4 regions of the Bacillus sp. XF8 genome follow, and region 4 is predicted to be linked to each of the others. Evidence: riboswitches for the same ligand, from Rfam matches in the RefSeq annotation. Region 4 holds a riboswitch; each other region holds the start of a gene.

Region 1 (5,755 bases), on a different contig from region 4:
ACTTTGACGCCTACTTGCAATATTATAAAATTGAATTTTTCTCCAATATGCTATGGAATTATTTAAAGTGGTTTCATAGCCACATGCAAAAAAACTTTGTCCCTTCTCCCGAAACATTACAGCAATTAGCAAAAAAAGGATTTCAAAATTTATATATTTGGGGACGCGGAGTAGATTGTTCACTCTTCCATCCGGCTTACAATAAAGACGTATTCCGAAAAAAATATAATATTACTGCTCCATACATTCTTTCCTATGTCGGACGCATTGCCCCTGAAAAAGATATTGAAACACTTCGTACACTCATTCACACAACACTAAAAGAACGAAAAGGTGATATTCATTGGCTTATTGCTGGAGACGGTCCCCTTGCCGAAGAACTACGTGAAGCTACACCAACAACTAACGTGACCTTTACAGGATATTTAAAAGGGGAAAACTTAGCAGAAGCTTATGCATGCTCTGACCTTATGGTATTTCCATCGGCCACAGAAACGTTTGGCAATGTCGTACTCGAATCGCTCGGATGTGGTACACCAGTAATTGGTGCAAATTCTGGCGGAGTAAAAAATATTATTACAGATGGAAAAACAGGTTTTCTTTGTGGACCTAAAAAAACGGAATCATTTTTATCATCTATTTATCAGTTACTAAATAACGATGAAATGCGTAAACAAATGAGCATAGCTGCTTGTGCCTATGCTGCTACACAAAGCTGGGATGAGATTTTTCACGGTTTATACATGCAATATGAAGAAGTGCTTCAGCAAAACAATGCTGAACTACTTGCGTAATAGGAAAGTTCAACTCATCCGTAATACTCATAAAAGAAAAAGGTATGACTCTATAACGTCATACCTTTTTGGTCTTTTTCTCTTTAAGTAACCGCAAATATTCCTCTTGTGTATTTACATTCATAAACAATTCTTTCGCTACATTCCATTCTTCTTCCATCACATACTTTACGTTACACTGTGATAAAAGTTGTCCCATACTTCGTTTTTCTTCGTTTAACAATGTGTATATTTTTTCTTTTATACTATAATGATACGCCGCTAATAGTGGCTGCTTTCCTCCATCAATAACCGGAACAATTGCCTCATATTCACCACTTATTTGTCCTACTAATGCTGTAATCCACTCATTTGAAAGATTCGGCGTATCACAAGGCGAAATGATATACCACTCCGCCTCTATATGCGCCATCCCCGATACAATCCCAGCAAGCGGTCCCTCTCCTTTATAGGAAGGAATATCTTCTATAACAGGAACGTCTACTAAAGTAACGATCCTTTCTTTTATATCAGGATGACTAATCACAACTACATCTTGCACGGTAGTCTGCATCACTTGAACGATATGCTCGATAAAAGTATGTCCTTGCCAGCTTGCCAATGCTTTTGGCTCACCAAAGCGTCTCGACATACCACCCGCTAATACAATTCCAGCAAGCCTTTTCATTGACGATGCAGCTCAAATGTAATATGACCTAGCTCTGGTAAAATTAATTTGTTCATCGCAAGGCGAACTGCCCCGCTAGAACCTGGCATTGAAAAGATAACTTTTCTTCCAATTGTTCCGCCAATTGCTCTACTTAACATCGCCGCGCTTCCGATATCTTCTAAATAACTAATCATCCGAAACAATTCACCAAAGCCAACGATTTCTTTATCTAACAATGCTGAAATGGCTTCAATCGTCACATCACGCTTTGTAATGCCTGTTCCTCCATTTGTTAATACAACATCAACATCCTCTTGGTGATATCCACTTAATACAGCTTGCCTAATACTTTCTTTATCATCTTTTACAATTTCATAAGCAGTTACCGTATGTCCTGCTTCTAGTAATAATTCTTGTAGTAACTTACCACTCTTATCCGTCTCTTCTGTACGTGTATCAGAGACCGTAATAATTTTACAGCGCACCTCTTTCGGCGCTTGTTTTTTATGTTCTGTTACGCTCATATTTATCCTCTCCTTCTTATAACTACTCATAATTTTATCATATCGTATAAATACTTTATCAAATATGAGATACATCACATATCTACAATTATCTAGTGAATGACCGAAACATTATGATACAATATAAGTATATATAACCATAAAAAGGGATTTTTTCTATACCTCTATTTTATAATCTTAAACAACATGTCCCATGGATTCCTTTTCTTATAATTCTAATTCCCTTTCAACTCATTACCCATAGATTAGATATCAATTTTCTAAAATTATACGTATTCATGCTAAACGGCTCTAGTCGCTATTATCAAGTACCGTGCTTCCTCTTGTTTTAGCATTTTTATTTCAATGGATTAGAAATCGTACGAAATAACCAGATACATACTAAATAAACTTTCATACTTAGGAGGTTCATTCATGGAACTTTATCAAAAACTCACAACCGTATTTATCCTTCTATTTGTCGCTTCCATCAGTGCTGGGATGGCGTTAAAAGATGCTGTACCAAATGCAACGATGGGTGGAATCGGATTTGCAACACTCTTTTTACTATGCAGTGCATTTTGTGCTGGAAAAGCGCGTCAGAAGAAAGGATGATATCCCATGTTCCGTAAAAAAACGACACTTTGTAAGTCATGCGGGAAAGAAATAAAAACGTATAAAAAAGCTTAGATTCATATGCCTTTTCCAGCGAGTGGAATGGCAAATATAAAAAAGTATATTGAACTTGAGCTAGAAGTGTATTGCAGTTCTTGTGCTGGAGTACGTAAAACCCACAGTAATGAAGTGAAATAAAGGAGGTTTTTCACTTGTTCGAAACAAATCGGATTCGTTTACGAAAATTTTCAGAAGGTGATATTCCAACCTATTACCATTGGCGAAATGATATAGTAGTGATGAGCACTACCAGTCTCAATCTCGATACATATTCTTTCTCGGAAACAGAACAGTTTTGCAAACAAATCATTCACTCTTCCACCTCAAAAAGTTATATTATTGAACAGAAAAAGGGTAGCCTTCCAATCGGAATCACATCTTTAATTAATATTGACCCACATAATCGAAATGCAGAATGTATCATCGATATCGGAAAGAAAGATTACTGGGGGCAAGGGTACGGAAAAGAAGCATTAACTTTATTATTAGACTATGCCTTTTTAGAATTAAACTTACACCGTATATCCTTACGTGTATTTTCATTTAATGATAAAGCGATACACCTTTATAAAAAACTTGGATTTCAACATGAAGGTACGTGTAAAGAAGCTGTATTTCGAAATGGAAAATGGCATGATATTGAGCTTTTCGCCTTACTGCAGACAAATTACAAATAAAAAAGCTTTGCGTAAAAACGCAAAGCTTTTTCCTTTTTATATTATAGACCAGCTTGCTCTTTTAAAGCTGCTGCTTTGTCTGTACGTTCCCATGAAAGATCTACATCAGTACGTCCGAAGTGTCCGTAAGCTGCTGTTTGTTTGTAAATTGGGCGACGTAAGTCTAACATTTTGATGATACCAGCTGGGCGAAGATCGAAGTTACTACGAACTAGCTCTACTAGTACTTCTTCAGATACTTTACCAGTGCCGAATGTATCAACTGAAATTGATACCGGTTGTGCTACGCCGATTGCGTATGCAAGTTGTACTTCTGCTTTTTCAGCAAGGCCAGCTGCTACGATGTTTTTCGCAACATAACGAGCTGCGTATGCTGCAGAACGGTCAACTTTTGTTGCATCCTTACCAGAGAATGCACCGCCGCCGTGACGAGCATATCCACCGTAAGTATCAACGATAATTTTACGTCCTGTTAAACCAGCATCACCTTGTGGTCCACCGATTACGAAGCGTCCAGTTGGGTTAATGAAGAATTTTGTTTCTTCATCCATTAATTCTGCTGGTACGACAGCTTTAATTACTTGTTCTTTTAAATCACGATCGATTTCTTCCCATGTAACTTCTGGATGGTGCTGCGTTGAAATTACAATTGTATCGATACGTACTGGTTTACCATTTTCATCATACTCAACTGTAACTTGCGTTTTACCGTCTGGACGTAAATATTCTAATGTTTCATCTTTACGAACTTCCGTTAAACGACGAGCTAATTTGTGAGCAAGTGAGATTGGAAGTGGCATTAATTCTTTTGTTTCATTACATGCGAAACCAAACATTAAACCTTGGTCTCCTGCACCAATTGCCTCAATCTCAGCGTCAGTCATTTGACCTTCACGTGCTTCTAACGCTTGGTCAACACCCATAGCGATGTCAGCAGATTGCTCATCGATAGATGTTAAAACTGCACAAGTTTCTGCATCGAATCCGTATTTTGCACGAGTATAACCGATACCTTGGATTGTTTCACGGACGATTTTTGGAATATCTACATAAGTAGAAGTCGTAATTTCCCCCGCTACCAATACTAAACCAGTTGTTACTGTTGTTTCACAAGCTACACGTGCATTTGCGTCTTTTGCTAAGATCGCATCTAAAATTGAATCAGAAATTTGGTCACAAATTTTATCTGGATGTCCTTCAGTTACAGACTCAGATGTGAACAGATGACGTTGTTTTGTCATGTGGTAAACCTCCCTACAGTAATTGTATATATTGTACGGAACTCATCCTTAATTTGCCACAAACTGCGACATTCATTTATTCTCCCACACAAGTATAAAGAAAAACCTTTCCTAATTATAGAGGAAAGGTTTAATTTGCTACTTGCATACTGCTTTTTGCCCTTCGCTCTTATCGTTCGAGACCGTTCGCCTCGCACAGGTTTTAGCACCTATTCACTTGCTTATTACCGTTACAAGTGAGGTTGCTGGGCTTCATCGGGCCTGTCCCTCCGCCAGCTCGGGATAAGAGAGTATCCGTCCCAACCTATACTAAAGAAATGATATTCATTTGTCAATTAATATTCACATATTCCTACAAGTTTTTCGCATTTCGTGTCGAACAAAATATTAATAGGAAAATAATACATTCACACAAACAAAAATAAATAAATAGTATACATTATTTATATAATTGTGTTATACTCTTGATGGGGATTACGAGAAAAATTTCATTAAAATGAAAAGGATGGTATATAAATATGGGTACTGTGAATGTCCAAATTGGATTACATGAATTACTGAACGGAAGCAACGCACAGATTCAACTAAGCGTTCCACAATTAGTGGAAAAAGTACTAATGAGAAACGAAGGAAAATTAACTTCTACTGGTGCCGTCTCTGCTTCTACAGGAAAATATACAGGACGTTCTCCTAAAGATAAATTCATTGTGAAAGAAGCATCGGTTGCAGACAAAATTGCTTGGGGACCTGTAAATCAACCGATTTCTGAAGAACATTTTAATAAATTATACACAAAAGTATTGGAATACTTAAAAGAAAAAGAAGAATTATTCGTATTTAAAGGGTTCGCTGGTGCTGATCGTAACTATCGTCTTCCATTGCAAGTTGTTAACGAATATGCATGGCACAATTTATTTGTACATCAATTATTTATTCGTCCAACTGAAGAAGAATTAACGAATCATGAAGCTGAGTTTACAATTGTCTCTGCACCAAGCTTTAAAGCAGATCCAGCGATTGACGGCACAAACTCTGAAGCATTTATTATGGTTTCATTTGAAAAACGCATCGTATTAATCGGTGGTACTGAATACGCTGGAGAAATGAAAAAATCTATCTTCTCTATTATGAACTTCTTACTTCCAGAACAAGATATTTTATCTATGCACTGCTCTTCAAACGTAGGTGAAGAAGGCGATGTTGCTCTATTCTTCGG
Region 2 (5,755 bases), on a different contig from region 4:
CTCTCCATTCGCTTCACCGCTGCTTTTAAATGTCTCACGTGAGGATTAAAAGCTCCTCCAACAGAAAACCTTGTCGCAGGACCGATGGACTTTCCTAAAATGGATCGACCATCATTCATTTCTTTAATCATTTTAATTAATTCAATAGAAGACATATCATATACAGAAGTCGCTCCTGGGAAATCTCCAACTCGAGCTGGATCACCTGTTAAAGCTAATACTTCTTCCATTCCTAAGGCTGATAAACCAAGTAGATGAGATTGCAAACCAATGACATTATGATCACGGCACGTTAAATGCGTCAGTACTGGAATATCATGCTTCGTTAATAATGCCCCCATTGCCATATTTGAAATACGTGGGGATGCTAACGAGTTATCTGCTAATGTAATAGCATCTGCTCCCGCTCTTTTTAACGCCCTTGCCCCTTCAAAAAAGCGCTGTGTATCCAATGTTTTTGGTGGATCTAGCTCAACAACAACTGTCGTTTGCTTCTTTGCTTTCTCCGCGAGCGTAATATGAGTGCGAGAACGTTTTGTTTGTGTATGAATCACTTGCGGTCTGTGCACGATTTGCTTTTCTGTAACAGGCGTTAGGTTGGCGATTCCACGTTTCATCCCTTCGATATGCGCTGGCGTTGTACCACAACACCCCCCAAGTAGCCGAATCCCCTGTTCAATAAACTTCGGTGTCATTGCTTCAAAATAAGCAGGACTCCCTTCATATACGTAGCGCCCTTCCACATAGTTTGGAAGACCTGCATTAGGATAAGCTGACAAATAACCGTTCTTTGGAATCGATATCATCTTGAAAGCTTCCGTCATATGAAGCGGTCCTAGCTGACAGTTTAAGCCGACTATATTTGCACCGTAATCTAAAAGCCGCGTTAATATTTCATTTACATCATTCCCATTTTGAGTTGTGCCAGCTTCATGAAGCGCTAGCTGCGCAATAATTGGAATATCCGTTTGCTTCCTTAGCACTTTCACTGCATGTAGTAATTCAAATTCATCATAAAAAGTTTCAAGTAATAGCCCATCCACATGTTCTTCTATTAATGCCCCAGCTTGCTCAAGCAACATAAATTCCCGTTCCATGTCAGTCGTTGTGACCGCACCGATATGTTTCATCCCACCAATTGTCCCTAAAATAGCATTCTTATCTGTCACAGCTGCTTTCGCCAATTTTACCGCCGCTCTATTAATTTGAACAACCTGATTTTCTAAGCCATATGTACGCAATTTTGCTTCATTTGCACCATACGTATTTGTTTGAATCACATCTGCACCAGCAGCTATATATTGTTTATGGATAGATATAATTAAATCTGGATCTGATAGATTTAATTCTTCAAAACTACTTTGCAAACCATGAGAATGTAATAACGTACCAACTGCTCCATCACCAATAACAATTCCTTTTGATAATAAATCTAGAATTTTCACTTATCTCCCTCTTTTCTATTAATATAAAAATCCCCTCTTCACCTTGAAGAGGGGGACATCATCAATCCTCCTCTTATCATGCAAAACAAATTGTTTTGCAGGTATTAGCACCGTTTCAAACATTTCGTTTGAAGGTTGCCGGGTTTCACAGGGCCTTTCCCTCCACCGCTCTCAATAAGAGTTTGTCTTTATATTTTTTTATGTAATTAAAAGGAAATACGTTCCCCTTTTATATAAATCCAGTTTGATTCTTCAACATATAAGTCGCTGCCACGAAGAACAAAAGGTGACCTACACTCGTTTTCTCTCTTTGTTTTAACTTCGCATGGAGCAAGAAGAGGATGTGACAGCTTCCATGCATAGACGGATGCTCTTCTCACCTAAAAAGAAAGGTTGTATGCCGTTTTTTTAATTTGTATTTATATAGCAAACTTTGTTAATTTTTTCATAAATTTAGCATGAGATAGACTAAAAGTCAATGGAATTAACAGAAAAATAAAAAATATTTAAAATAAAGTTGCAATTCAATCATTTTTTATTGTAAAGTTAAAAACATAATAAAATTTCATACAAATTATTCTTATCTAGAGAGGTAGAGGGACTGGCCCTATGACACCTCAGCAACCATTAACACGTTCGTTAATAAGGTGCTAATTCCAGCAAATTGTGAAAAGATTTGACAGATAAGGAGAAGACTATATTTACATGAAAGCCTTCTTCTTAGAAGGCTTTTTTTATTTTTATCAAGGAGGAATTTCACATGTCAACAATCGAAACAAAACTAGCTCAAATCGGCAATCGAAGCGAAACTACAACAGGAACGGTTAATCCCCCTGTTTACTTTTCAACGGCTTATCGTCATGAAGGAATTGGAAAATCAACAGGTTTTGATTATTCACGAACTGGAAATCCAACACGTGGTCTTTTAGAACACGCAATTGCCGATTTAGAAGAAGGCGAACAAGGCTACGCCTGTAGTTCTGGAATGGCAGCTGTTCTTCTTGTTCTTTCTTTATTCCGCTCTGGAGATGAACTTATCGTATCAGAAGACTTATACGGAGGAACCTATCGTTTATTTTCGGAACATGAGGAAAAATGGAATATTCGATGTAGATACGTAGATACACAATCTATAAAACAAATAGAAAAAGCTATCTCTTCTCAAACAAAAGCTATTTTTATAGAAACACCAACTAATCCATTAATGCAAGTAACAGATATTACAGCTGTAGCAGCCGTCGCAAAAAGACATGGATTACTTTTAATTGTCGATAACACTTTTTACACCCCATACATCCAACAACCGTTAACTGAAGGCGCAGATATTGTGCTTCACAGTGCGACAAAGTATTTAGGTGGTCATAATGATGTCCTAAGTGGCCTAGTCGTTGCAAAAGGCCAGGCACTTTGCGAAGAACTTGCTCACTATCATAACGCTGCTGGTGCTGTATTAAGTCCATTTGATTCATGGTTATTAATTCGCGGTATGAAAACATTGGCTCTTCGTATGAAACAACATGAAGAAAACGCAAAGAAAATCGTTTCTTATTTAAAGGGGGAGGACGGTGTAACCGATGTTTTTTATCCAGGAAGGGGCGGCATGATTTCGTTTCGCCTTCGCGATGAAAAATGGATAAATCCTTTCTTACAATCTTTATCGCTAATTACCTTTGCAGAAAGCCTTGGCGGAGTTGAAAGTTTAATGACGTATCCAGCAACACAAACACATGCAGATATCCCAGAAGAAGTGCGTACAGCACGCGGTGTATGTAATCGTCTCCTTCGTTTCTCCGTCGGCATTGAAAACGGGGAAGACTTAATTCAAGACTTAAAACAAGCAATTAAACATGTGAAAGAAGGTGTAAAAATATGAGTTATTCCTTAGATACACTCTTACTTCATAACCAATATAAACATGACCCACGAACAGGTGCTGTTAACGTTCCCATCTATAATACATCAACATTTCATCAATTTGATGTAGATACATTTGGAAAATACGACTACAGTCGATCCGGTAATCCAACGCGAGAAGCACTAGAAGATATTATTGCTTTACTAGAAGGGGGAACAAAAGGATTTGCCTTTGCATCTGGAATCGCAGCAATTTCCACTGCCTTTCTTCTTTTATCACAAGGCGATCATGTTCTTATTTCTGAAGATGTATATGGAGGGACTTATCGCATTGTAACAGAAGTTCTATCTCGTTATGGGGTTTCACACACATTTGTTGACATGACCAATTTAGAAGAAGTAAAACAAAATATTAGACCGAACACAAAAGTCTTTTACGTTGAAACACCATCCAATCCATTATTAAAGGTAACCGATATTCGCGCTGTTTGCGAATTAGCAAAATCCACCGGTGCACTTACATTTGTTGATAACACATTTTTAACACCGTTATTCCAAAAACCAATTGAACTCGGAGCGGATGTTGTACTTCATAGCGCGACAAAATTTATTGCGGGGCATAGTGATGTTACAGCTGGATTAGCGGTTGTAAAAGATGAGGAACTCGCTAAAAAACTCGGCTTCTTGCAAAATGCATTTGGCGCTATATTAGGACCACAAGATTGTTCTCTCGTTCTTCGCGGCCTGAAAACATTACACGTGCGTCTCGAACACTCAGCAACAAATGCAAATAAAATTGCACATTACTTACAAAAGCACTCAAAAATTCAGAATGTGTATTACCCTGGATTAGAATCACACCTAGGCTATGACATACAACAATCACAAGCACAATCTGCCGGTGCTGTTCTATCTTTCACGCTGCAATCTGAAGATGCGCTGCGACAGTTTTTATCTCAAGTTAAACTTCCTGTATTTGCAGTAAGTCTAGGAGCTGTGGAATCCATCCTTTCCTACCCTGCAAAAATGTCACATGCAGCATTATCACAAGAAGCACGTGATGAAAGAGATATTTCTAATTCATTGCTCCGTTTATCAGTTGGCCTTGAAAATGTAGATGATTTAATTGCCGATTTTGAAAATGCACTTTCTTATGTCGAAGAACCTGTGAATGCATAATGATAATCTTAAATAAAATATAAAAAGAACCTAATTTTTAGGTTCTTTTTATATTTCCATTTGCATCGTGTCATGCGCAAATATAATATCGAGTCCATTTTTCTGAAGATCCATTGCGATTCCACGTAGTTCGTCATGGCCAAGATTATCAACTTCTTCAATATGCGTAATAATTGTTTTCTTTGCTCTTAGTTTTTTCACAACTTCTAAAGTTTCTTCAAACGTCGCTTCTCGCATTCCCTCAATGTACGCACGTTCAAGTAACCGCTTTTTTGTTTTTCAGCTAAATTCAACCATACCCATTGGTAAGATTGCTAAATCTAAATTTCCTATTAAATGTGTCGGTGGTTCCCATTTATATAGCTCATCAGGTGCAATTAGTATTTTCTTTTCATTTTCTTCTAATAGGAATGCATAGACATATTCTTCATGTAAACGGAATGGAGTAACTTTAATATTGTTCTTAATAAAAGAATGCCCATCTTGTAAAACTTGAAGATCTATCCATCCTTGTTGATGCATAAATTGTAAATGATCCCATGAACCTAAAAATTGTTTCATATCCTTAGCCACTTGTTCCGGTAAATAAACTGTTGTTTCCCAAGCTTTCTTTGTTTCAAAAGCCATTGTTTCCCAAATTCTTCTCCCCATCGTATGATCAGGATGCCAATGTGAATAAATTCCCGCTTCCACTCTTTGAATATGAGCTCGCTCTAATTGCAGACGTATTTCCTCTGGTGTGTCAATCAACAAGCTAAGATCATGAATAAACACACTCGGTCCCATTCGGCTATATGGGACACCTTTTTCACGAGCTTCTTTACACACTTTACTATCGCTCCCCGGTCTTGGGATAGGAATAGCTCCACCTGTTCCTAAAAATTCAATCTTCATGTTATCCCTTCTTTCTATCAAAAATTTCTATTCTATATAAAAGTGCAAAAACCTTTTTCTCATTATTTTAAAAATTTTGTATATTTATTTGAAAGAACAAAAAAATCATGATAAAATCGTGTTATAAATGTATCTGTATCTTTAAACATATTGTAATTTTCATCAAAAAATATCTTGTTACAAAACGTACAAATTTTGCAAAGTTATTTACATCACGTTCTCTTTTCTTACAATTTCTTTACTTTAGAACATTTTTTCTGCAACAACTATTTTCTTTTCTTTAGATTTTTGGTATGTATAGTATGGGTATAACAGCTCGCATGGAGGTGGAAAAAAACATGTTAGAAACCTTTCAAAAGGAATTAGAACTATACGAAAATAAT
Region 3 (5,755 bases), on a different contig from region 4:
CGTCCGGCTTTCCTTGCATCGCTTCTCCTATTTTTTTCTTTGCATTTTCAATATTTGTGTTCACATCACCAAAAGCAATATCCATTTGAATACATGCGACTCTCATTTTATCCGCCCCATTTTCAATTATTTTTTTCTTTACAAAAACTTGGAAAGGTTATATTATTTGTCACTAGAATTGTAACAACTTTCAAAAGAGGTGGAAAGTATGAAACATTTTCAACCTTCCGAGATTGTAACATCATTACCAACACAGTTTTTCGCTTCACTTGTTGCAAAAGTTAACAAAGTAGTTGAAGCAGGTCACGATGTTATCAATCTAGGACAAGGCAACCCAGATCAACCAACACCGCCGCATATCGTAACAGCTTTACAACGTGCAGCAGAAAAAGCAGTTCACCATAAATATCCGCCATTTCGCGGACATGAAAGCTTAAAAAAAGCCGTTGCGACGTTCTATGAACGTGAATACGGAGTCAACGTAAACCCTAAAACAGAAGTTGCTATTTTATTTGGTGGTAAAGCAGGGCTGGTTGAATTACCGCTTTGTTTTACAAACCCTGGTGATACAATTCTTGTACCTGACCCAGGATATCCTGACTATTTATCAGGTGTCGCTTTAGCAAAAGCACAATTTGAGACGATGCCATTGTTAGCAGAAAATAATTTTTTACCAGATTACAATAAAATCAATGATTCTATTGCCAAACAAGCAAAATTGATGTTTTTAAATTATCCTAACAATCCAACTGGTGCTGTCGCATCAAAAGAGTTCTTTGAAGAAACAATTACATTTGCAAATGAAAACGATATTTTAGTGGTTCACGACTTTGCCTATGGAGCAATTGGCTTTGATGGTAACAAACCAACTAGCTTCTTACAAGCAAACGGTGCCAAAGATGTTGGTATTGAAATTTATACACTATCAAAAACATTTAATATGGCTGGTTGGCGCATCGCCTTTGCTGTCGGTAACGAAAGTGTAATTGAAACGATCAATTTACTACAAGATCATATGTATGTAAGCATTTTTGGTGCTGTGCAAGAGGCGGCTCGCGAGGCACTATTAAGTTCACAATCTTGTGTAAATGAATTGGTTGAACGCTATGAAGCACGGAGAAATGTACTCATTACAGCTTGCCGTTCGATCGGCTGGGATGTTGTCGCACCAAATGGATCATTTTTTGCATGGCTTCCCGTTCCTGATGGTTATACATCGGAGCAATTTACTGACTTATTGTTAGAACAAGCACATGTAGCAGTTGCACCTGGAGTCGGATTCGGCAAACATGGTGAAGGCTACGTTCGCATCGGGTTATTACATACAGAAGAACGATTACAGGAAGCTATTCAACGAATCCAGAAATTAAAAATTTTCAAAAAGCCATTGACATCCTAAAAAAACTCTGTCAAAATTCAGATATCAAAAAAATTTTAACATTTCTAAATACTTCTTATCAAGAGCAGGTGGAGGGACGAGCCCGACGAAACCCGGCAACCGATCTACAATTGTAGGCACGGTGCTAATTCTCGCAGCATTACGCTGACAGATAAGGAGCTGGTTGTAAAAAAACCTCTCCTTAGCTGAGAGGTTTTTTTATTTAACTAGGAGGTTATGAAAATGAGCGGAATAACAGCAACATATTTAATCCATGATGATTCCCATAATTTAGCGAAAAAGGCTGAGCAAATTGCTCTCGGTTTGACAATTGGTTCATGGACTCATTTACCACACTTATTACAAGAACAATTAAAACAACATAAAGGTAGCGTCATTCATGTCGAAGAGTTGGAAGAACAAGAACATGTAAATACGTATCTTGGAAAAAAAATAACACGTGGACTCATTAAAATTCATTATCCATCACTAAATTTCAGCCCTGATTTACCAGCTATTTTAACAACAACTTTTGGAAAATTATCATTAGATGGCGAAGTTAAACTGATTGATTTAACATTTTCAGATGACTTAAAAGAACATTTCCCTGGCTCTAAATTTGGCATTGAGGGAATTCGAAATCTCTTACATATTCACGACCGTCCACTTCTAATGAGCATTTTCAAAGGAATGATCGGACGCAATATCGGATATTTAAAAACTCAACTACGTGATCAAGCAATTGGCGGTGTAGATATTGTAAAAGATGATGAAATCTTATTTGAAAATTCATTAACACCGCTCACAAAACGAATTCATGCAGGAAAAGAAGTATTACAGTCTGTATACGAAACATATGGTCATAAAACTTTATATGCAGTAAATTTAACAGGACGTACGTATGATTTAAAAGAAAATGCAAAACGAGCAATCGAATACGGTGCAGATATCCTACTCTTCAATGTATTTGCGTACGGATTAGATGTACTCCAGTCACTTGCAGAAGATGAAAATATTTCAATTCCTATTATGGCGCATCCTGCTGTTAGCGGTGCTTATGCATCATCAAAATTATACGGATTTTCTTCACCATTGTTACTTGGAAAATTGCTTCGTTATGCTGGTGCAGATTTCTCTTTATTTCCATCACCATACGGCAGTGTTGCATTAGAAAAAGAGGAAGCGCTTCTTATTACAGAGGCACTAACAAAAGAAGACCCTGCTTTAAAAAGAAGCTTCCCTGTTCCATCAGCTGGCATTCATCCTGGTTTTGTTCCATTTATCCTTCGCGATTTTGGCAAGGATGTTGTCATTAACGCAGGTGGTGGTATTCACGGTCATCCAAGCGGTGCACAAGGCGGCGGAAAAGCATTTCGAGCAGCAATTGATGCCGCTTTGCATCGAACACCATTGCATGAAGTAGATAACACTGATTTACATGCTGCACTGCAATTATGGGGAAATCCATCTCGCGAGGTGAAAATATGAGTATTCAAATCTTCTGTGACTTTGATGGAACCATTACAAATAACGATAATATCGTTTCCATTATGGAAAAATTCGCACCACCAAAAGCTGAGGAAATAAAACAAAAGATTTTATCACAAGACATTTCTATTCAAGAAGGTGTATCACAACTTTTTAAATTATTACCAACAACTTTGCGTGATAATATCATCAGATTCCTCAAAGAAACAGCTAATATACGCACTGGTTTTGAGGAATTTTTACAGTTTATAAATGAAAATAACATTTCTTTTTATGTTATTTCTGGAGGGATGGATTTCTTCGTTCATCCCCTCTTGGAAGGACTCGTTCCAGAAAACCGAATTTATTGTAACGCGACTGATTTTTCCGAAAAATATATCGAAGTAAAATGGCCACACCCTTGCGATGAACATTGTAATTATAATTGTGGCCTTTGTAAATCAACATTAATTCGAAACCTTAGTTCTAAAAATGATTTTCATATTGTAGTAGGCGACTCAATTACAGATTTACAAGCAGCCAAACAAGCTGATAAGGTATTTGCTCGAGATTTTCTTATTACAAAATGTGAAGAATACCATATTCCTTACACACCATTTGAAACATTTTATGATATTCAAACTGAATTACGGCACTTGTTGGAGGTAAAGTTATGAAACAACTTTTTCGTCAGTGGCATAACCTAAGTGAAATAAAAAAGGAATTAACGAGTCGCAACTGGTTTCCAGCAACAAGTGGAAATATTTCTATAAAAGTAAATCACGAACCACTTACCTTTCTTATTTCAGCAAGCGGTAAGGATAAAACAAAAACAACACCTGATGATTTTCTATTGGTAGATTATCAAGGAGAACCAGTCTTAGAGACCGATTTACGCCCTTCTGCCGAAACCATATTGCATACGCATATTTATAACCATACAAATGCTGGTTGTGTCCTGCATGTTCATACAACCGATAATAACGTCATCACAAATTTATATAACGAAGAAGTTATTCTTCGTAATCAAGAAATTATTAAAGCCCTTGATATTTGGGAAGAAGGTGCAACAATTCGCATCCCAATTATTGAAAATGATGCCCACATTCCTTCACTTGGGGAAAAATTCAAGAAGCATATCCGTGAAGATTCAGGCGCTGTATTAATCCGAAACCATGGGATTACCGTTTGGGGAAAAGATAGCTTTGATGCAAAGAAAAGATTAGAAGCATATGAGTTTTTATTCCAATTTCATATAAAACTATTATCAATTCAAGGAGGCGTTTCACATGGCGCAAATTTATATTCATGAAATAAATACTCGCATTGAAAATGAAGTGGAAGTAGAGCAATTTTTACAAGGAGAAGGCGTTTTATATGAGAAATGGGATATTTCAAAACTTCCTGCTCATTTAAAAGAAAACTACTCCTTAACTGATGAAAACAAAAAAGAAATTTTAACAGTATTCTCTAAGGAAATTGCTGATGTTTCAGAACGTCGAGGTTATAAAGCACATGATGTTATTTCCCTTTCAAATGCAACTCCTAACCTTGATGAGTTATTAATTAACTTTAAACGAGAGCACCATCATACTGACGATGAAGTTCGTTTTATTGTCAGCGGACATGGTATTTTTGCCATTGAAGGTAAAGATGGGCACTTCTTTGATGTTGAACTTAAACCTGGTGATCTTATCTCAGTACCTGAAAATGCAAGACATTATTTCACATTACAAGATGATCGCCAAGTTGTAGCCATTCGTATTTTTGTTACAACGGAAGGCTGGGTTCCTATTTATTAAGGTAGTTAGTTGAATAAAAGGAATTGGACCCCCTTTTCCTTCCTTTTATTCACTCTACATATATACATCCTCCTATGGAACAGGCTTATTTCAAAAATATGAAATAAGCCTGATTTTTTGTTTTTTTCGACACTACACAAACCTTCTCCTTATTTAAGAATTTATCAAGTGTATTTATCAATAAAATTTGAACATTTTTTGAACTTTTTCTGAAAATTCTGTTTAAATTGTGTTATAATACAAATAATAGAAAATGAAGTGAAAAGAAAACTGCAAAAAGAGGGGGAAGAACATGAATTTAATTATAGCACTTATACTTGGGGTTACTTGTGGAGCTATTCCTGCTATTCTTGGAGCAATTATGGAGGAATTAGAAATCGGTATGCTAGGTTTTGTCGCATCTTCTGTAAGCGCTTTACTCTTTGGTTTATTCGGCGCTATTCCTGTTGCTATTCTCTTTGCATTATATATATTACGTCACGCTCGTACAAAACAATTCCGTCACAATCATATGGCTAAAATCATCCCATTTCCAATTGAACGCTCTCGTCGTGCTTCTAGCTTATAATCCATTACTATATCCTCACCATACATCTACTTCAATATAGCCTGCCTTTTCAAAATTAACTTCCAGCTTTTCCGAAAAAATATTTTAAACATAATAAAAAAGTCCTCAAATGAGGACTTTTTTATTTATTATCTTCCAAAAACTGAAATAGTTCTTGTAAATGAAGAGCATCTTCTCCATAACTAACAGATACATAGCGTACTCCATCAATTTCAGCATGCATATAAAGATCGATTCCTTCACGATCGTACTTTAAAGCTAAATAAAATTCCATTTCTTCTAGCATTTCCTTTGATGCTCGAATAACATAATGACCGTTCTCATCACGTCCATACTCAAATGTTGGCTCAAAATCATACTTTTGTTTAAATGCTGCTTGTTGTTTATCATTAATTGGCATACAGGTTGCACGCTGCACAGCATCAATCATTCCATCAAATTTTTCTAAATCCATTATATTACCCCCATATATTTCTTATACAAAACCTGTGTCCCACTATCCTCTTCTCCCGCTTCTATTAATTCATTATATAGCTCTTT
Region 4 (5,755 bases):
ATCGATGGTTGGTCTGCTATTCTACCACAAGCAGTCGGTATGTTTGTTGGTGCAGTTGTACTGACATCTAAACATAAACCATTTAACAAATACGCAATTCGTAACGCTTTATCTGGTCTACTTTGGGGAACAGGTAACTTATTCTTACTTCTTTCTTTACCAAAAGTTGGAGTGGCAACAAGTTTCCCACTATCACAAACTGGTATCGTTATCTCAACATTCGGTGCAATTGTCTTCTTAGGCGAAAAGAAAACAAAGCGCCAAATGGTATTTATTGCACTAGGTAGTGTTCTAATTATCGGCGGTGCTGTTCTACTTGGTATGACAAAAGCATAATTACACAAGCTATGAATCAAACCCCCGAAGCATATCTGCTTCGGGGGTTTCCTATTATTGATTATTAAAATCTCTTTATAAGACTTTTCTTTTTACAAAAATCTCTCCAAAATGTTATCGTTTTTATAACATATTCTAAGCAGGAAGGAATAAAGGATATGCCAAAGAAAAATAGAATTTTATTTATTGGTGCTGGTCGTATGGCGGAAGCAATCTTCGCCGGACTGCTCAAAACAAGTAATGAATACATCGAAGAAATTATTGTATCCAATCGAAGTAATATAGAGAAACTTAAGCAATTAGAGAAAAAATATGACATCTCAATTACAAATGATTGGAAAAAGCACATTAAAAATGCAGATACCATTGTTTTAGCGATGCCACCAGCTGCACATGAACAGTTATTAGCGGAGTTATCACCTCTCCTAACCCATCAGTTTGTTGTAACAGTTGCTGCAGGAATTGGTCCATCTTATTTAGAAGAAAAACTCCCTCAAGGTACACCTGTTGCCTGGATTATGCCAAATACAGCTGCAACAATTGGAAAGTCTATTTCTCTATATACAATGGGACGTTTCGTAAATGATGGGCATCAAGAAACACTGCAACTACTCTTAAAGGGAATTGGCACAGCACAGCTCTGCACGGAAGAAGAAGTTCATCAGCTAACCGCTGTTACTGGAAGTGCGCCTGCCTTCCTTTACCACTTTGCTGAAGGTTTAATTGAAGCAACAAAAAGCTATGGAATCGATGAAGCAACATCAAAACACCTTGTTATTCAAATGATCGCTGGCTCTGCTGCTATGCTCGAGCAAGAACAAGATCCGGCTATGCTTCGTGAACAAGTAACAACACCAGGTGGTTCAACTGCAGAAGGTTTAAAGGTTTTATATGAATATAATTTTTCAAAGATGATTCACCAAGCAATTGAATCAACAAATAAAAAAGCTAGGGGGAATTAATATGACAGTAAAAAGCTTACACGATTACACAACATTACATAATGGAGTAAAGATGCCTTGGTTTGGCTTAGGTGTTTTTAAAGTTGAAGAGGGCTCAGAAGTAATCGACTCTGTAAAAGCAGCCATAAAAAACGGATATCGTAGCATCGATACAGCTGCCATTTATAAAAATGAAGAAGGCGTTGGACAAGCAATTCGAGAATCCGGTATGCCACGTGAAGAATTATTTATCACATCAAAGGTATGGAATAGCGATCAAGGTTATGAGTCAACATTACAAGCTTTCGAAACAACATTACAAAAATTAGGCTTGGAATATTTAGATTTATACTTAGTGCATTGGCCTGTAAAAGGGAAATACACTGAAACGTGGAAAGCACTAGAAAAACTTTATAAAGATGGCCGTGTTCGTGCAATCGGTGTGAGTAATTTTCACATCCATCATCTACAAGATGTATTAGAAATCGCTGAAATTAAACCAATGATTAACCAAGTGGAATATCACCCACGCTTAACACAAGAAGAGCTTCATGCTTTCTGTAAAGAACATAACATTCAGCTTGAAGCTTGGTCACCATTAATGCAAGGGCAATTACTTGACCATCCGACATTACAAGAAATTGCTACAAAATATAACAAATCCACAGCACAAATCATTTTACGCTGGGATCTGCAAAACGAAGTTGTAACTATTCCTAAATCCATTAAAGAACACCGCATTATCGAAAATGCAAACATCTTTGATTTTGAATTAAGCGCTGAAGATATGAAAGCCATTCAGTCATTAAATGAAAATCACCGTGTTGGTCCAGACCCTGATAATTTCGATTTTTAAAATGAGAGTCACTGTGTAATTGCACAGTGACCTTTCTTTTTGTATCACCACTTAAAAAACTGAAAATTTAAATTATATTTTGTTTCATTGACAGTTCATTCTCCCAGGTGTAATATTTTGAATAATCAAAGAAACAAAAAATAATACGACTTATTTGTTTACTCATTGTATCAAGAGAGGTGGAGGGACTGGCCCTTTGAAACCTCGGCAACAGGTTCACTTTGAATACTGTGCCACTTCCTGCAAGCTTTACGCTTGAAAGATAGAATGAGGGACTTCGTTTATATACAGGTACATGTCTTATAAACAAAATTCCCTCTTTCTCGATAAGAAAAGAGGGATTTTTTCTTTCCCTCATAAATTGTTCAACACTCATTTTTTGAAAATAACTAAACAATTTAGGGAGGAATTCAAAATGAAAAAGAAATTTGTACCCACTGTAGCATCAGTTTTAGGAGCAAGTATTTTATTAACAGGGTGCGGTAGCTATAAAGATGATGCAAGCGGAGCGAAAGCAAAAGATAAAGCTCCTGATAAACAAGTATTGAACTTAGCTACTGGCACAGAAATCCGTACAATGGACACTGCTCGTGCTACAGATACTGACTCTGGCCAAGTAATGAGAAACGTATTTGAAGGCCTATATAATCTTGGTGAGGGAAATAAGCCTGTTCCTGGTGTTGCAAAGTCTCATGAGGTAAGTCCCGATAAAACAAAATATACATTCCATTTACGAGATTCAAAATGGTCAAACGGTACTCCCGTTACAGCAAAAGATTTTGTCTTTGCTTGGCAACGTGCAGTTGACCCAGCGACCGCTTCTGAATACGCATTTCTATTCTTTGATATAAAAAATGCGAAAAAGATCAATAATAAAGAACTTCCAGCTGATCAGCTTGGGGTAAAAGCAATCGATGACCACACTTTTGAAGTAGAATTAGAGCGCCCTGTTCCCTACTTTATTAGCTTAACGGCGTTCCCAACATTCTTACCAATTAATGAAGAGTTCTTCAAATCTCAAGGGGATAAATATGCATTAGAAGATAATACAATTATATATAATGGGGCCTTTACATTAAGTGATTGGAAACATGAACAAAGCTTTAAATTTAAGAAGAATCCTGACTATTGGGATAAGGATACTGTGAAAATTGAAGAAATTAACTTTAATATCGTTAAAGATCATTCAACGGCAGTTAATTTATATGAATCCAAACAAATTGATCGTCTTACTTTAACATCTGATCTTGTTGATAAATATCGCAAAGATAGTAACTTTAAAGAACGTCCGGATGTTGGGGTACAATTCGTACGTATGAACCAAAAAAATAAAACATTACAAAATGTAAATGTCCGCCAAGCTATTGATAAATCAATAGATAAAAAAGCATTTGTAAATGTTCTTTTAAATGACGGTTCTCTCCCAGCATATTCTTTAATTCCAAAGAACTTTGCAAAAGGACCAAACGGGAAAGACTTCCGGGAGGAGAACGGTAATTTAACGAAGGAAAATACAAAAGATGCACAGAAATTCTGGAAACAAGCAAAACAAGAATTAGGCTCAGATAAAATTTCAATTGAATTATTAACAAGTGATAATGACCTTTCTAGAAAAACAGGTGAATATTTAAAAGAACAACTAGAAAAAAACTTAGAAGGTTTAACAATAAACGTGAAGCCTCAACCACGCAAACAACAAGTCACATTATTATTACAAGGAAATTATGATATTGCTGTCGATGGTTGGAGTCCTGATTTTGCTGATCCGATTACATTCTTAGAGTTATTTACAACTGATAACTCATACAACTTAGATCACTACTCTAATAAAGAATTTGATGATTTAATTCAAAAAGTTAAAACTGACTTAGCTGGTGATGAAAAAGCACGCTGGGAAGCTTTAAAACAAGCAGAAAAAATCTTATTTAAAGATGCTGTTATTTCTCCTCTATACCAAAATGGTACATCTTACTTAGAACGTTCTTATGTAAAAGGGATCATTGAAGTTGATTTCGCAGGACCTCTTAACTTCAAATGGGCTAAAATTGAAAAGTAATCTACCCTTGCAGAATTTCATTTTAGCAAAAGCTTCAATTATAAGAGAAACAGGGTGTCCTTCAAAAGGATACCCTGTTTCTTTATGCTGCTTTTACTAAAGGCCTTTTTCCCTTTAATACAAATGATATCCCTACAGCAACTAAAGCTACAATTTGTGTAATGACAATTATAAATAATAGAGAAATAATATTCCCTTTTAAATTTCCACCACCAAATATTATTGTATAATAACCATTCGCAGCGTACGTGGCGGGAAATAATTCACCGATTGTTTGATATGTTTTTGATAACATTGCATGTGGTACCATCACACCGGAGCTTACGAGCTGCAAAGAAAGTGAAATAATATTAAAAAGCATGCCCACATTTCCAAATAAGGTGATAAACATTTGAGTTATTGATAGGAAAGCAAAGAAGACAATTGTTTGAAATACCCCTACATTCCATACCATTTCTTGCACCCCAATTTGAAATCCTTTCATTAAGCCAATTGTAATGCACGCAAGTAGAATGGATACTACACCGTTAATCACCTGTCGTGAAAAAAAATTGCTCCAACCTCCCTCTACTTGTTTTGCCACTTTAGATAACTCCATGCTCATAATCATTGCTCCTACAAATGAAGCTAACACAATCATAAGCGGCACCATATTTACGGAGAATCCTTTTGCATCATTCACTTTATGAACTGTAAATCCAACTGAATCTTCTGTTAAACCTTTTATTGCTTCTATACCCTCTGATCCCATAGTCTGTAATTTTCCAGTAATCGCTTGCCGTTTATAACCTGCTACCTCTTTATTTACATTGTCATGAACTTGTTTCGCAATGCCTTCCATCATCTGCTTTGCCATCATAGAGTTTGCTTGATTGATATGAAAGTTTAAATCTGTCTTTCCTTTTGAACTTATATCCTTTGAAAAAGAAGTAGGAATTTCAATAATCATATCGTATACATGTTCATCCATTTCTTCTTTTGCTTTTTCCATAGATTTCTCTTTGGTTACTTGAAAAGGTAAGTTTTTCTGTAAACCTTCTGCTATTTTGCTTCCTATGTTCGTATCCTGATTCACGATGGCGATTTTCATTTGATCTGCTCTTTCATTTACTCCATCATACGCTGTAAGCCAGACACAAAAGAAAATGAGCTGGAACGCTAATGCCACTACAATCCCTACATACGTACCTGGCATTTTAAAAAATTGTTTCAATGTATTCATCTTTCCATCCCTCCGCAAGCAAGTACATACTTGCATTTAATTTTAAATAAATACTAGGGTCTTAATGCCCTAGCATATAACACTATATTATGTTCAATAAAATTCTCATCGTTGTTTTCTATGAATCGATTTTCAAAGCGTAATTTAGATAGAAAATAACCAAAATTAATCCATATGAAGTTCATTACTTGTGCTTCAATATTCGTATCAATAATTTTTCCCTTTTGCTGCATCTTTTCAAAATAAATCATCAATTCTTCCTTTAATCCTTTTGGTATCTTAGCAATTTCATCATCCAATTCGGGAAATTCACCTGTTTCTCGTATACCAATAGCGATTATATC

The links. Region 4 has a riboswitch for S-adenosylmethionine ahead of J4P91_RS19290 (peptide ABC transporter substrate-binding protein). Riboswitches for the same ligand answer to the same signal wherever they lie in the genome.
Region 1: another riboswitch for S-adenosylmethionine. It lies ahead of metK (methionine adenosyltransferase); the one in region 4 lies ahead of J4P91_RS19290 (peptide ABC transporter substrate-binding protein).
Region 2: another riboswitch for S-adenosylmethionine. It lies ahead of J4P91_RS05585 (methionine biosynthesis PLP-dependent protein); the one in region 4 lies ahead of J4P91_RS19290 (peptide ABC transporter substrate-binding protein).
Region 3: another riboswitch for S-adenosylmethionine. It lies ahead of mtnW (2,3-diketo-5-methylthiopentyl-1-phosphate enolase); the one in region 4 lies ahead of J4P91_RS19290 (peptide ABC transporter substrate-binding protein).

Annotation. Positions count from the first base shown of each region.
Region 1 is NZ_JAGDQK010000027.1:74,946-80,700, forward strand. Features, by position in the region: gene J4P91_RS17175 (glycosyltransferase family 4 protein) at 1-794, shown strand, start outside; gene J4P91_RS17180 (molybdenum cofactor guanylyltransferase) at 853-1,461, opposite strand; gene J4P91_RS17185 (MogA/MoaB family molybdenum cofactor biosynthesis protein) at 1,458-1,967, opposite strand; gene J4P91_RS17190 (hypothetical protein) at 2,382-2,561, shown strand; partial or broken gene J4P91_RS17195 (hypothetical protein) at 2,568-2,759, shown strand; gene J4P91_RS17200 (GNAT family N-acetyltransferase) at 2,774-3,298, shown strand; gene metK (methionine adenosyltransferase) at 3,340-4,539, opposite strand; SAM riboswitch class I at 4,706-4,828, opposite strand; gene pckA (phosphoenolpyruvate carboxykinase (ATP)) at 5,058-5,755, shown strand, end outside.
Region 2 is NZ_JAGDQK010000005.1:49,217-54,971, forward strand. Features, by position in the region: gene J4P91_RS05580 (bifunctional homocysteine S-methyltransferase/methylenetetrahydrofolate reductase) at 1-1,445, opposite strand, end outside; SAM riboswitch class I at 1,516-1,626, opposite strand; SAM riboswitch class I at 2,023-2,135, shown strand; gene J4P91_RS05585 (methionine biosynthesis PLP-dependent protein) at 2,206-3,318, shown strand; gene metC (cystathionine beta-lyase) at 3,315-4,478, shown strand; gene J4P91_RS28765 (hypothetical protein) at 4,527-4,715, opposite strand; gene J4P91_RS05595 (MBL fold metallo-hydrolase) at 4,758-5,372, opposite strand; gene J4P91_RS05600 (ArsR/SmtB family transcription factor) at 5,711-5,755, shown strand, end outside.
Region 3 is NZ_JAGDQK010000004.1:71,635-77,389, forward strand. Features, by position in the region: partial or broken gene J4P91_RS04560 (carbon-nitrogen family hydrolase) at 1-194, opposite strand, end outside; gene J4P91_RS04565 (pyridoxal phosphate-dependent aminotransferase) at 209-1,399, shown strand; SAM riboswitch class I at 1,452-1,557, shown strand; gene mtnW (2,3-diketo-5-methylthiopentyl-1-phosphate enolase) at 1,622-2,866, shown strand; gene J4P91_RS04575 (2-hydroxy-3-keto-5-methylthiopentenyl-1-phosphate phosphatase) at 2,863-3,522, shown strand; gene J4P91_RS04580 (methylthioribulose 1-phosphate dehydratase) at 3,519-4,157, shown strand; gene J4P91_RS04585 (cupin domain-containing protein) at 4,135-4,647, shown strand; gene J4P91_RS04590 (hypothetical protein) at 4,940-5,215, shown strand; gene J4P91_RS04595 (DUF3909 family protein) at 5,337-5,669, opposite strand; gene J4P91_RS04600 (NAD(P)-dependent oxidoreductase) at 5,669-5,755, opposite strand, start outside.
Region 4 is NZ_JAGDQK010000033.1:22,917-28,671, reverse strand. Features, by position in the region: gene J4P91_RS19305 (GRP family sugar transporter) at 1-336, shown strand, start outside; gene proC (pyrroline-5-carboxylate reductase) at 495-1,298, shown strand; gene J4P91_RS19295 (aldo/keto reductase) at 1,300-2,133, shown strand; SAM riboswitch class I at 2,298-2,402, shown strand; gene J4P91_RS19290 (peptide ABC transporter substrate-binding protein) at 2,549-4,189, shown strand; gene J4P91_RS19285 (YhgE/Pip domain-containing protein) at 4,272-5,411, opposite strand; gene J4P91_RS19280 (TetR/AcrR family transcriptional regulator) at 5,465-5,755, opposite strand, start outside.